DNA from 3 places in the Streptomyces sp. NPDC001728 genome. Region 1 is predicted to be linked to each of the others. Evidence: riboswitches for the same ligand, from Rfam matches in the RefSeq annotation. Region 1 holds a riboswitch; each other region holds the start of a gene.
The links. A riboswitch is a leader RNA that binds a small molecule or an ion and turns the genes downstream of it on or off. The one in region 1 is predicted to bind cyclic di-AMP.

Region 1 (4,650 bases):
GTCCGCTCCTGGTACCGGCGGGCGCTGGTCGAACTGTCCCGGCTGCCGCACGTCGAGCGGGTGGCGATCCAGACCAATCTGAGCTGCCGGACCGACTGGCTGGCGGAGGCGGACCCGGAGAGCGTGGCGCTCTGGTGCACGTACCACCCGGGGCAGACGCCGTACGAGCGCTTCCTCGGCAAGTGCGGTGAGCTGGCCGGCCGGGGCATCCGGTTCAGCGTCGGCGTGGTGGGCCTTCCCGAGCACGCGGAGCACGCCCGCAGGCTGCGGGCGGCGCTGCCGGCGCACGTCTACCTCTGGGTGAACGCGGCGGAGGGGCACACGTACACCGACGCGGAGGCGGCGGAGTGGACGCGGATCGACCCGCTGTTCCCGTACAGCCGTCATCCGCACCGTTCGGCCGGGCTGCCCTGCCGGACCGGGGAGTCGGTGATCTCTGTGGACGGCGAGGGGACGGTGCGGCGCTGCCACTTCGTCAAGGCCGAGCTGGGGAACCTGTACGACGGTTCGTACCGGGCCGCCCTGCGCCCCCGCGCCTGTCCGCTCGCCGTCTGCGACTGTCACATCGGCTACGTCCATCTGGAGACACTGCCGCTGTACGACGTGTTCGCCGGCGGGGTCCTGGAGCGGATCCCCGCCGGCGTCGGCCCGTCGGTCGTGCCCCCGACTACAGGGGCATGAGGTTCGGGCGCTTGGCCTCGACGTGGTCGCCGGAGCTCTCGCCGCGCAGGCGGCGCCCGATCCACGGCACGAGGTACTCCTTCGCCCAGTGGATGTCGTCGCGGCGCACTTCGAGCGTGCCGCGCGGGGGAACCGGCGGCCACGCCTGGTCGGGGTCGGCGGGGACCGGCATGCCGAGGACCTGGGCGGCGCGCAGCGCGACCCGGGTGTGGCCGTCGGGCGAGAGGTGCAGCCGGTCGTCGTCCCAGGCACGCCGGTCCTGGACGGACTTCAGCGACCAGAGGTCGAGGACGGGGCAGCCGTAGCGGTCGGCGATGGCCCGGACGTGCCCGTTGTAGGTGGCGATCTTGCCGCGCAGGTGCTTGAGGAGGATCACGTCGCGGGTGTCGAAGCCGGTGGTGACCATGACCGTGCCGACGGCGGAGGTCAGTTCGGCGACGGCGCGCTCGAAGCGCTCGGCGACGTCGTCGGGGTCCGTGCCGGGGCGGATGATGTCGTTTCCGCCGGCGCAGAAGGTCACCAGGTCGGGGGCGAGTTCCTTCGCCCTGGGGACCTGTTCGGCCACGATCTGGTCGAGGAGGCGCCCGCGTACGGCCAGGTTGGCGTAGCGGAAGGCGTCGTGCTCCGGCAGCTGGTCGGCGAGCAGCACCGCGAAGCGGTCCGCCCAGCCGACGTAGGTCCCGTCGGGTCCGGGGTCTCCGACGCCCTCGGTGAAGCTGTCACCGATCGCCGCGTACGACCCGAATGCGTTCTTGTCTGTTGATCTCGAATCGTCTGCCACGGGAGCACATCCTTCCCTTTCGGATGTGACCTACGCGACCGTAAGGAGGGGTTGACGCAGGGTGACATATGCCACCGATAAAGAATTCGCCAAGCCGGAATACGCCGACGGCCCGGCACACACGTGCCGGGCCGTCGGAAATGCCGTGGGCGTCAGACGGAGACGCCGTGCTGGCGGAGGTAGGCCAGCGGGTCCACGTCGGAGCCGTAGCTCGGCGAGGTGCGGATCTCGAAGTGCAGGTGGGGCCCGGTGGAGTTGCCGGTGGAGCCGGAGAGGCCGATCTGCTGGCCGCCGCTGACGGACTGGCCGGCCGAGACGGAGAGGGAGGAGAGGTGGGCGTACTGCGAGTAGTTGCCGTCGGCGTGCTGGATGACGACCTCGTTGCCGTACGCGCCGCTCCAGCCGGCCGAGACGACCGTGCCGGCGCCGACGGCGCGGACGGTGGTGCCGGAGGAGGCGATGAAGTCGACACCGGTGTGGTAGCCGGAGGACCACATGGAGCCGGAGGCGTGGTACGGGGTGGAGAAGCCGCCCCCGCTGACGGGGCTGACCCAGCCGGACGCGGAGGCCGAGGTGCCGGCGTCCGAGGTGCCGGAGGACCGCGAGGTGGTGGCGGCGTCCGAGGCGGCGGCGGCCGGGGCGGCCGGGCGCTCGGAGCCTCGGGAGGCGCGCGTGGTGTCGCCCGAGCTCTTCGCGGAGTCCTTGCGCTCGGCCTTCGGGGCGGCCTTGACGGTGCCCTTCGGGGCGGCGGCCGGGGCGGTGCTCTTGGCGCCGAGGGTGAGCTTCATGCCGGGCAGGATGAGCGAGGGGTTCTCGCCGACGACCTGTCGGTTGTCCTCGTACAGCTTCTGCCAGCCACCGGTGAGGTGGTGCTCGGCGGCGATCTTCGAGAGGTAGTCGCCGCGGACGACGGCGTACGTCTTCGGCGCGGCCTTCGCGGCGGCGGGCGCGGCCTCGACGGCGGCGGCCTTCACCTGGGCGGGGGCGGCGGCCGGGGCGGCCTGCTCGGCGGCGTGGGCGCCGGTGGCTCCGAGGAGCGGGAGGGCGACGACGGCGCCTCCGGTGCCGGCGGCGGCGATGCCACGGGCCAGGCGGTTGGGCATGGTGCGGCGGTGCTTACCCTTTGCGGGCATGGCGAATTCCTCTCCGGCGCCTGCGAGGTGAGCTGTCGGGTTCGGACTGGAGATGTCCGGCCGCGTTCTCACGCGGCTTCACCCCGAGCCGTCCTTCTTCGAGGGATCGGCGACTTACCTGGGTCCCCCGCTCCTGCCTCGTACGGGTGAGTTCGGATTCCGGTCGGTGGCAGGATTCGGCGGTCCGTCCGGATTGAGCGTGACGCTAGACGAGTGGGGTCGGCGTGAACAAGCCGATGTTTTTCAAGCGCTTGGGGATTCCGTGTCATCCGGCCAGAATTCCGGTCACCCTCCGTTGATGACGGTCTCTCGATCTCCTTTTCCCGGGGGGTATTTGGAAAAGACGATCAGGCACGGTCCGTCACGGTTATGACGCTGCTCACGCGCCGATCCCCATCTCCCCAGCAACCAGGGCGGGTTATGGCGAACTCCTCAATACGGACAGATCGCCCATTCCGGAGCCGGGGGGTGTGTTCCCCCGCCGGCACCCGAGATGATTGCCCCAGGAATCGATCGAGAGAACAGGAGCAGCCGTGACGCAGCAGCTGCCGCAGGTCCCGCCCGCCGACGCGAACGAGCCCGAGCTGGCCGAGGTCCGCAACTTCCGGGACGTGGGGGGTCTGCCGACGACGGACGGGCGCGCGGTGCGCCCCGGCCGCCTGTTCCGCAGCGGCCACCTCGCCCACGCGACCGAGGAGGACGCGGCCTTCCTCTCCTCGCTGGGGCTGCACACGGTCTTCGACTTCCGGAACCTGGCCGACCGCAAGCTCGAGGGGCCCGACGTCGAGCTGCCCGGCACGCGGAACGTGAACATACCGCTCAACGACCCGGCCGATGGAAAGGAGTTCTGGAAGCTGGTCCAGGAGGGAGACCTCGTCCAGCTGCGGGGGATCCTCGGTGACGGGAAGGCCGCCGGCCGGATGTCCGACTCGTACCGGAAGATGGTGGTCGAGCGGACCGCCGAGCACAGCCGTGTCCTGCACGCGCTCGCGGAGGACAGCGTCCCCGCCCTGATGCACTGCGCCGCGGGCAAGGACCGCGCCGGGCTCTCGATCGCGATCACCCTGCTCGCCCTCGGGGTCGAGCGGGAGGCCATCGAGGCCGACTACGTGAAGTCGAACGAACCGCACCGCCGCTACAAGGTGCGCCGCAGCTCCACCGCCTCCGACGCCATGTCGCCCGAGGTGATGGAGCTGCTGAGCCCGCTGTTCGACGCGCGGGTGGAGTATCTGCGGGGCGCCTTCGAGACCATCGAGGAGACCTGGGGCTCGGTGGACACCTACCTCGCCGAGGGCCTGAAGCTGGCCCCGGAGACCCGCGAGCGGCTGCGGGAGCGCCTGCTCACGGAGGCCTGAGCCCCGGCGGTCCGGGCCCGGTGACGCACCCCGGGCCCGTGTCGCCGCTCCCGCACCCCGGACCGGCTACTGGTTCTGCCCGCCCAGCACGAAGAGCAGGTAGATGAAGCCGGCGAAGAGGTGTCCGGCGATCAGATACGCGAAGAGTCGGAGGGCGAGCCCTTTGGGGAACTTGCCTCCCCCGCGCTCTTCACCGGTGACAGGTCGTGACTTCTCGGACATCTCGGTCCTTTTCTGACGAAGGGGCGTGCCTCTCGGGAGGCACGCGGGATCAGCGCCGGTGCGGGGTTCCGTCACCGAGACACAGCTCGGCGGCAGGACTCTGCAGCAGGGTGTGGACGAAGAGCAGTTCGGCTCCGCCGGGCGTGGCGGCGCCGATCCGGTGCGGGGTGAGCGAATCGAAGTGCGCACTGTCCCCGGGATCGAGGACGTGGACGGCCTCACCGAGCGCGAGCCGCACCCGGCCCTCCAGGACGTGGATCCACTCCTCGCCCGGGTGGACGCGCACGATGTCGGCCCGGGTGGCGTACGGCACGTGGACCCGCAGGCACTGGAGGGCACGGCCGGCGCCGCCGGCCTGGCGGTAGATCCAGCCGTCCGCCTCGACGGGTTCGGAGCGCCCGGCGCGGACGACGGGGTCCCGCTCGGGGGGTGCCTCGCCGAGAAGCTCGGAGACCGTCGTACCGTAGATACGGGCGAG
Region 2 (4,650 bases), on a different contig from region 1:
GCGACCGCACCCGCGAAGTCCAGGGGCGGCGTCTGGAAGCAGAGCCGTACCTTCGAGCCGGCCGTCCGGCTCCTCTTCCTCAACCAGCTCACCATCAACCTCGGCTTCTACATGCTGATGCCGTATCTGGCCGCGCACCTCGCGGACGGGCTCGGCATGGCGGCCTGGGCGGTCGGGCTCGTGCTCGGCGCCCGCAACCTCTCCCAGCAGGGCATGTTCCTCGTCGGCGGGGCGCTCGCCGACCGGCTCGGCTTCAAGCCGCTCATCGTGGCGGGCTGCGCGCTGCGGACGGTCGGCTTCGGGGCGCTCGCCTTCGCGCAGTCGCTGCCGATGCTGATCGCCGCCTCGCTGGCGACCGGTCTCGCCGGGGCGCTGTTCAACCCCGCCGTACGGGCCTGCCTCGCGGCGGAGGCGGGGGAGGAGCGCCGGGTGGAGGCCTTCGCGCTGTTCAACGTCTACTACCAGGCGGGCATCCTCCTCGGGCCGCTCGTCGGGGTGGCCCTGACAGGGGTGTCGTTCCGGCTGACGTGCGTGGTGGCGGCGGTCCTCTTCGCCGGGCTGACCCTCGTACAACTCCGGTACATGCCCGTGAGGGCGGGGAAGGCGGCGCGGGCCGGGGAGGTGCGGGGGCAGTTCCGCACGGTCCTCGCCCACCGCACCTTCTGGCTGTTCTCGCTCGCGATGACCGGCTCGTACGTGCTGTCCTTCCAGGTCTATCTGGCGCTGCCGCTCGCGGCCGGCGGGACGGGCCCCACGACCGCGCTCTTCGTCGTCTCGGCGCTGGTCGCGCTCGCCGGGCAGCTGCGGATCACCGCCTGGTGCAAGCGGCGGCTGAGCCGGGAGCGGTGTCTGGTCCTCGGGCTCGCCCTGATGGGCGGCGCGTTCCTGCTCCCGGCCGCGCTCGGCCGGGGGCTGGTGGGGCTGCTGCTGTGCGCGGCGGTCCTGGCGGTGGCGAACGCGGTGCTCTACCCCTACGAGATGGACACCGTCGTCGCCCTGTCCCGGGGGCGCTGGGTGGCCACCCACTACGGGCTCTACAACACGGTGTGCGGGATCGGGATCACCCTCGGGAACCTGGGCACGGGCGCGCTGCTCGACGTGACCGGGTGGTCGGCGCTGCCGTGGCTCGCGCTGTGCGCGGTGGGACTGGGGTGCGCGGCGGCGATGGCGCTGCTCGCCCGGGGCGGGCGCCTGGCGGAGGAAGCCGCTCCGGCGGACTGAGCGCGCCTGGCGGAGGAACCCGCCCCGGCGGACTGGACGGCGGGATCGAGGGGCTGAGCGTCCGCCCCGCCCGTCCACCCGCCGGTCGCCCCCGCCGTACGCCAGTCGGCCCCGTGGAAGTCGCCGCCCTCCGGGGCGGCGGCCACCCTGGGAGGGCGCGGTGCGGACCGCGGCCGGGTACGGACCGGGCAGGAGACCACAGGTGCGGCACCCCCTAGGAGCGGCGGGCGGCAGGCGGCGGGGCGGCGAGGGCCGTCCCGAGTACGGCGGTGCCCGGCGGTTCATCCGCGCGCTGCCCCCGCTGCTCATCGTGGGCGGTGTCGTGTTCGACGTGGCGACGCCGGATCCGTACACCGCCTCGCCGATGCTCGCCGCCGCCCCGCTGATCGCCGCGCCCTTCTTCTCGATGCTCACGACGCTGCTCACCGGGATCGCCGCCGTCCTCGCCTCCGTCGGGCTGCACCTCTCCAACGGCACCGCGGACGATGTGCCGGCCCTCACCGAGACCCTGACCGTCGTCACCGTCTCCGCGCTCGCCCTCCTCATCAACCGGGTCGTGCGCCGCAGCGGCGAACGGCTCGCCTCGGCGCGGGTCATCGCCGAGACCGCGCAGAAGGCGGTGCTGCCGACGCCCGCCGAGCGGATCGGCGGACTGCAGTGCGCGGCGCGTTACGAGGCGGCGCACGCGGACGCGTTCATCGGCGGCGACCTGTTCGCCGTCCAGGACACCCCCTACGGGGTGCGGCTCGTCCTCGGGGACGTCCGGGGCAAGGGCATGGACGCGGTCGAGGCCGTCGCCGTCGTCATCGGGGCCTTCCGGGAGGCGGCCGAGCAGGAACGGAACCTGGAGGGTGTGGCGCAGCGCCTCGAGAGGGCGCTGACCCGGGAGGGCACCCGCAGGGAAGGGCTCGACGCCTTCGAGGGGTTCACCACCGCCGTCCTCGCCGAGATCCCGCCCGGTGACGGCAGCGGCACCTTCGACGGTTTCGTACGGGTGGTCAACCGCGGCCATCCGCCCCCGCTGCTGCTGTACGGGGACGGGCGGCTCGACGTGCTGGAGCCGGGCGAGCCCGCGCTGCCGCTGGGCATGGGCGATCTCGCGGGGTGGCCGGACCGGGCCGAGGCGCGGCCGTTCCCGCCGGGCGCGACGCTGCTCTTCTACACCGACGGCCTCTCCGAGGCGCGGGACGCGGCGGGCGTCTTCTACGACCCGGTGTCACGGCTCGCCGGCCGGATCTTCCCGGGTCCCGAGGAACTGCTCGACGCGCTCGCGGACGACGTACGACTGCACACGGGCGGCGGGTCGACGGACGACATGGCGCTGCTCGCGGTGAGCCGTCCGTCGGAGGGGCAGCAGGGGCGGCGGCGGACGATGCCGGTGGTGCCGCCGGGCAGGCCCGGTCACCGCTCGTAGTCACGGGGTGTCGCTGCGATAACAATTGACATAACGTCAGATCGCGCGGCTTCCGCGGCCCCTTTCTGAACCGGGGTCAACTCGGGCCATTCTCTACCATTTCAATGAATGATCAAGAGGAACGGCTTGGAATCGGGAGCCCCTGTCTATTAACGTTCGATAACGCAGCGCGGTCGTTTCAGCCGTCGCAAGAGGCGGCACCGTGCGCACGCGCCGAATCCTGAAGAGGAACCGGGGAACCACTACTTGGGGTGAATCGGGCCATTCGCACCTGTGCGAGCGTGCCCGTAGGAGACCTTCCTGCTCCGAACCCGTCAGCTAACCCGGTAGGCGAGAAGGAAGGAAAGGAGCGCGCCTTCGTGGCGTCCAACACTCCCGCACCCGAAGCCCCCTTCGATGCCTTCGGTGGTGGTGCGGGTCCCGCCGCCCCGGACACCGAGTGGAACCCCACCGAGGGATCCCTCCGCGCCGGCGGCCGGCACCGGGTCGTCAAGCAGCGCTCCAACTTCGCCCGTTCCTCCACCGTCCTCGGCGTCGGCGTCATCGCCGCCGTCGGCGCCGGCGGTCTCGCCACCGCGCAGGAGAAGCCCCCGGTCGCGATCTCGCTCCCGGACCTTCCCGACCTCCCGGACCTCGGCCTCCCGGACGCCCACGACCTCCCGGGTGTCGGGGACCTCCTCCCCGACGAGACCCCCGAGACGGTCAGCGCGGCCCGGGCCAACCCGAACCCGCTGACCGCCGCCGCGTACACCACCCTCGACGAGCGGCAGGGCGCCGACACCCAGCAGGGTGCGGGGGCCGAGCAGCTCGACAGGACCGCGGCCGGCACCGGCAACGCGGGTGAGGCCCTGCGCGCCCGCATCCTCCAGCAGGCCGAGCAGCAGCAGGCCTCCGCCGACGCCGCCGACATGGCCGCCGCGGAGAAGGCGGCGGCCGAGAAGGCCGCGGCCGAGGCGGCGGTCAAGGCCGACGCGGCGGAGAAGGCGGCGGCCGAGGCCAAGGCGAAGGCCGAGGCGGAAGCGAAGGCCAAGGCGGAGGCGGCGGCCAGGGCGAAGGCGGAGGCCGAGCGGCTCGCCGCGCTGGCCGCGAGCTACTCGCTGCCCGTCTCCTCCTACACCCTCACCGCCACGTACATGCAGTCCGGCTCGATGTGGTCCTCCGGCCACCACACCGGCCTCGACTTCGCCGCTCCCACTGGCACCCCGCTCAAGGCGGTGCACGGCGCGACCGTGAAGTCCGCCGGCTGGTCCGGCTCGTACGGCTACCGGATCGTCCTGGAGCTGTCGGACGGCACCGAGGTCTGGTACTGCCACCTCTCGTCCATGACGGTCGGCGCGGGCCAGACCGTGGGCACCGGCGAGACCATCGGCCGCGTCGGCGCCACCGGCAACGTCACCGGCGCCCACCTCCACATGGAGGTGCACACGCCCGGCGGCGACGGCATCGACCCGGCGGACTGGCTCCGCTCCAAGGGCCTCACCCTCTGAGGCCGGGGACCTCGTAGGGGCCCGGGCGCATCCCCTACGGAAGGCGCCCCGGAGCCCCTACGGAATACGCCCGGCGGCGCGGAAGGTTGACCGATCATGACCGCTCTCCGCCCGCTGGGCAGCTCCGACCTGCACGTCTTCCCCCTCGCCCTGGGCGGCAACGTCTTCGGCTGGACCGCCGACGAGGCGCAGTCCTTCGCCGTCCTCGACGCCTACGCCGCCGCGGGCGGCAACTTCGTCGACTCGGCCGACGTCTACTCCGCCTGGGCCGAGGGCAACGAGGGCGGCGAGTCCGAGACCGTCATCGGCCGCTGGCTCGCCTCCCGCGGCAACCGCGAGGACATCGTCGTCGCCACCAAGGTCGGCGCCCACCCCCACTTCAAGGGGCTCTCCGCCACCACCATCAAGGCCGGCGCGGAGGAGTCGCTGCGCCGCCTCGGCACCGACCACATCGACCTCTACTACACGCACTTCGACGACGAGTCGGTGCCCGTGGAGGAGATCGTCACCGCGCTCGACCAGCTGGTG
Region 3 (4,650 bases), on a different contig from region 1:
CGGCAGCCGGAGCTGGCGATGGGCGCGCTCGGCGAGGGCGGCGTACGGGTGCTCAACGAACGGGTGCTGCGGGAGACCGGGGTCGACGAGCGCGAACTCGCCGCCGTGGAGGAGCGCGAGCACCTCGAACTGGAGCAGCGCGGTCGCCGCTACCGGGGGAGCAGACCGGCCGTGCCCCTGGAGGGGCGCACGGTCCTGATCGTCGACGACGGGCTCGCCACCGGGGCCACCGCCCTCGCGGCCTGCCGGGTGGTACGGGCCAGGGGCGCCGCCCGGATCGTGCTGGCGGTCCCGGTCGCACCGCACGGCTGGACGGCCCGGCTCGGCGGCGAGGCCGACGAGACCGTGAGCGTCCGCACGCCGGAGCCGTTCTACGCGATCGGCCAGTTCTACCAGGACTTCTCCCAGACCCCCGACGCCGAGGTGGTCGCCTGCCTCGACCGGATCCGTGCCGCGCACGACCCGGTCGTCCAGGACGCGGACGTCCGCGTCCCGCTCCCCGGGGTCACCCTCGCCGGGCGGCTCGCGGTGCCCGAAGGCGCCACCGGCATCGTCCTGTTCGCCCACGGGAGCGGCAGCGGCCGGCACAGTCCGCGCAACCGTGCCGTCGCCGCCGCGCTCAACCGGGCGGGCCTCGGCACGCTCCTGTTCGACCTGCTCACGGAGGCCGAGGCGGTCGACCGGGCCCATGTCTTCGACACCCCGCTGCTCGCAGGCCGGCTCGCGGGAGCCACGGAATGGCTGGCCGGGGAGCCGGTCAGCGACGGCCTGCCGCTCGGGTACTTCGGGGCCAGTACGGGAGCGGCCGCCGCGCTGTGGGCGGCGGGCGACCCGGCTTCGCCGGTGGCCGCGGTCGTCTCGCGCGGCGGCCGGCCGGACCTCGCGGCCGACCACCTGGCGCGGGTCCGCGCGCCGACGCTGCTCGTGGTCGGAGGCAGGGACGTGCCGGTCCTCGACCTCAACCGGCGGGCGCGGTCGCTGTTGCGCTGCGAGAGCCGGCTCGAGGTCGTGGAGGGCGCCACCCATCTGTTCGAGGAGCCGGGCGCCCTGGAGGAGGTGGCGGAGCTCGCCACCTCCTGGTTCACCAGGCATTTCCGGGATCAGTAGGCGCTGTTGACGTTGTCGATGGAGCCGTAGCGGTCGGCCGCGTAGTTGCAGGCGGCGGTGATGTTGGCGACCGGGTCGAACAGGTCCATGGCCGTACCGGGTACGTGGTAGGCCTGGAAGGTCGGCTCGATGACCTGGAGCAGACCCTTGGAGGGCGTGCCGGCCGACGCGTTGGAGTCCCAGAGGTTGATGGCCTGGGGGTTGCCCGAGGACTCGCGCATCACATTGCGGAGGATGCCGTCGTACGAGCCGGGGATGCCGCGCTGGGCCATGATGTCCAGCGACTCGCGGATCCAGCCGTCGAGGTTGTCGGCGTACCGGGTGGCCGCGGCCGGGGCGGCCTGGACGGCGGCCGGAGCGGCGACGGGCACGGCCTGGGCGGCGGAGGCGCCCGTGCCGGTGGCGACGGCGGCGGTGACGGGGGCGGTCCGGCGCTCGGAGCGACTCGCCCGCTCGGTGGTGGCGGAGGACTTCTTCGCCCGCTCGGTGGTCGCGGAGGTCTTCTTCGCCTGCGCGGGGGCGGGCTTCGCGGAATCCCGACGAATCGTCAGTTCAAGACCCGGATGAATAAGTGACGGATTGTCACCCACGGTCGCCCTGTTGGCTCGGTAAAGGTCCTTCCAGCCGCCCTGAATTCCCTTCTTCTTGGCGATGAGGGAAAGCGAGTCGCCACCGACGACGGTGTAGGTGCGTGCGGCGGCGGGGGCTGCCGGGGCCTTGGCCGGTGCTGCGAGGGCGGCCGGAGCGGCGGGGGCGGCGACGACACGGACGGCGATTTCCGGTGCTGCCGAAACGGGCGCGGCACTGGCTCCCGCGGGGGCGATCAGGGGCAGGGCGATGGCGGCCCCACCCGTCCCGACCAGCACCCATCCACGGGAGACGGGGTTGCGGCGGGAGCGGCGGTGCTTGGCGACTGCAGGCATGACGGTGTCCTCTCCGGCGCCTGCGGGGTGAGCTGTCGGGTTCGGACGGGAGATGTCCGGCCGCGCACACGCGGCTGCACCCCGAGCCGTCCCGGAATCCGGGCCGGCGTATTCGTGGGTCCCCCGCTCCTGCCGTCGGGTGAAAATAGAGGTATTTCGAGCGGTGGCAGGATTCGGCGATCCGCTCGAATGGAGGTGACCGTAGGCCAGTAATGCGATGGATAACAAGAGGGCCGGAGCGATGGCCTCCGTAAAGGATCACGGAATTCACGCAATTCAAGATCGACGGGAACTCCGCGCCGCGGAACTCCCTTGTCCGGTACGGCCTCGGCGGGCGACGGCCGGATGGGTGTCTCCGGAAAAGTGAGTCGCGTCACCAGGTGCCTAATGTCCGAATATGCGACGTAATTCGGTTAATAGGGAATCATGCCGTAAAGCCCCACCAGAGGTGTGTGCAGGGCGGGGTAAAAGTCGCAAACCGGACATTCTTCGTGAAAGATGGGGGCGACCCCGACCGAGGAGCCGCCCGGATGTCGCCCTCCACCCCTTTGCTCAGCCCCGACACCCTCGACCGCGAGGCCGTCGCGCTCTACGAGAGCGCGACCTGGCAGCGGATCGTCACGGACTGGACCGCCGCCCCCACCGCCGCCCCGGCTCCCACGGTTGCCCCGGCTCCCACGGTTGCCCCGGCCCCCACGGCCGTACCGGCCCCGCACGTGGAGAGATGGAGACGGCTGCTCACCGTCCCGGTGGACCGTCTCGTCGCCGACGCGCTCGACGCGCTCCCCCCGCCCCTGCCCGTCGAGCGCCGCCTGCCCGGCCGGCTCGGGGCGGTCCTGCCCGACCGGCTGCACTCCTGGCGCCGCATCGGACAGCCCGAACTGCGCCCCTCCGTCCACCTCGGCTACGCGCGCCTGGTGCTGACGGAGTGGGGCTGGCAGAACGCCCCCTACAAGCTGCGCGACGCCCGGGGGGCCCGGTGCGTCTGCGGCGCCCTGCTCGCCGCCCACCGCCTCGGCTACGGCGGGGCGACGACGATGAACGAGGCCGCCGCCTGGATCATGACCGAGCTGCGCTCGCGCGGCTGGCACGAGCTGATCGGACCGTGGAACAGGGCTCCCGGCCGTACGGCGGCCGACGCGGTGGCCCTGCTCGATGCCACGATCCACCGCGCCGCGCTCGCGGGCCGCTGACGCGGCCCCGGCTCACCCGCTGATGCTCGGTGCCCCGGTCTCGATGTGGCCGGTGTACCGGCGCGACCAGGTCCCGTCGATGTCGGCGAGGATCGTGAAGTCGTACCAGCCGTTGGTGTAGGCCACCGCGTTGAAGAAGTCCTCGCGGGTGGAGTTCGCCGGGACGGTGTACGTCCACGGGCCGTCCGTACGGTAGGCGTTCGAGCGGACGGTGAAGGTCACCGGCCCGGCCGAGGTGTTGCTCAGCTTGAAGTACAGGGCCGTCCTGCCCGTGCCCGGTTCGGTCGCGAACCGGGCCGCCACCTCGATGGCCTTGCCCGCCTTGGACGCGTCGCCGATGAAGCGGCGCAGGAAGCGGTTGGGGCCCATCATGGAGATGTCGTACTTGCCGGAGCCCGACCCCAGGCCGATGTTGAAGTAGTCGGACGCGGTGGCGCCGGCGTCGACCGTGTACTGCCAGGCGGCCGTGTCGCGGTACTGGTGGGGGTGGATCGAGAAGTGCGCCGCCCGCTTGGCCTCGGTTCCCTGGTTGGTCATCGAGAACCAGGCCAGGATCTTTCCGGCGGCGCCGAACTCGAAGCGGTCGAGGTTGCCGTTCACCTGGTAGGGCAGGGCGCGGGCCGGCCGGGTGCCGGACTCCTGCGCGGGCAGGGCGTTGTTCTGCGGCGCCGGGTTGGGCAGCGGGCCGCAGGTGGACTGGCCGATGACCTTCGCCGTGGCCGGAAGGCCGGCCGGCACCCCGTACACCGGGTGGGCGAAGTCGAACACGCCGGTCAGGTCGCCCGTCACCTTCCGCCGCCAGGCACTGATGTTGGGGCAGGTGGCCGGGGTGCCGAGGGCCGCCGTCCAGCTCTCCATGAAGCGGAGCACGGAGGTGTGGTCGAAGACCTCGGAGCTCACCCAGCCGCCCCGGGTCCACGGGGACATGACAATCATGGGGACGCGGAAGCCGAGGCCGATCGGGACGCCGTCGAGGTACTCGCCCGGCGTGCCGGGCGGGGCGACCGGCGGCGGCACATGGTCGAAGAAGCCGTCGTTCTCGTCGTAGTTGAGGAAGAGCACGGTCGAGTCGAAGACCTCGGCGTCGGCCGCGAGCGCGCGGTAGACCAGGTCGACGAAGTGTGCGCCGTCCCCGGGCGGGGCGTACGGGTGCTCCGAGAACGCCTCGCTCGCCACCACCCACGACACCTGCGGCAGCGTCCCGGCGACGACGTCGGCGCGGATCGCCGCCGCGATGTCGTCCGGGGTCGAACCGGTCACCTTGGGGACCGAGCCCATGCCGCGGTCGTAGAGCGGGTCGCCGGGGCGCGCGTCGGTGAACTTCTTGAAGTACGCGAGACCGTTGTCGCCGTAGTTGTCCTGCGCGTTCTGGTAGAGCTTCCAGCTCACCCCGGCCCGCTGGAGCGCCTCGGCGTACGTCTCCCAGG

Region 2: another riboswitch for cyclic di-AMP. It lies ahead of ABT154_RS02860 (M23 family metallopeptidase); the one in region 1 lies ahead of ABT154_RS17180 (M23 family metallopeptidase).
Region 3: another riboswitch for cyclic di-AMP. It lies ahead of ABT154_RS09340 (LysM peptidoglycan-binding domain-containing protein); the one in region 1 lies ahead of ABT154_RS17180 (M23 family metallopeptidase).

What each region holds. Positions count from the first base shown of each region.
Region 1 is NZ_JBEOZK010000010.1:73,486-78,135, forward strand. It holds gene ABT154_RS17170 (STM4011 family radical SAM protein) at 1-681, shown strand, start outside; gene ABT154_RS17175 (SGNH/GDSL hydrolase family protein) at 668-1,462, opposite strand; gene ABT154_RS17180 (M23 family metallopeptidase) at 1,615-2,595, opposite strand; cyclic di-AMP (ydaO/yuaA leader) riboswitch at 2,598-2,754, opposite strand; gene ABT154_RS17185 (tyrosine-protein phosphatase) at 3,129-3,950, shown strand; gene ABT154_RS17190 (DUF6126 family protein) at 4,017-4,172, opposite strand; gene ABT154_RS17195 (helix-turn-helix domain-containing protein) at 4,222-4,650, opposite strand, start outside.
Region 2 is NZ_JBEOZK010000001.1:611,438-616,087, forward strand. It holds gene ABT154_RS02850 (MFS transporter) at 1-1,221, shown strand, start outside; gene ABT154_RS02855 (PP2C family protein-serine/threonine phosphatase) at 1,424-2,635, shown strand; cyclic di-AMP (ydaO/yuaA leader) riboswitch at 2,837-2,983, shown strand; gene ABT154_RS02860 (M23 family metallopeptidase) at 2,995-4,122, shown strand; gene ABT154_RS02865 (aldo/keto reductase) at 4,219-4,650, shown strand, end outside.
Region 3 is NZ_JBEOZK010000004.1:316,519-321,168, forward strand. It holds gene ABT154_RS09335 (phosphoribosyltransferase family protein) at 1-1,107, shown strand, start outside; gene ABT154_RS09340 (LysM peptidoglycan-binding domain-containing protein) at 1,101-2,030, opposite strand; cyclic di-AMP (ydaO/yuaA leader) riboswitch at 2,035-2,191, opposite strand; gene ABT154_RS09345 (DUF6197 family protein) at 2,561-3,223, shown strand; gene ABT154_RS09350 (phosphocholine-specific phospholipase C) at 3,236-4,650, opposite strand, start outside.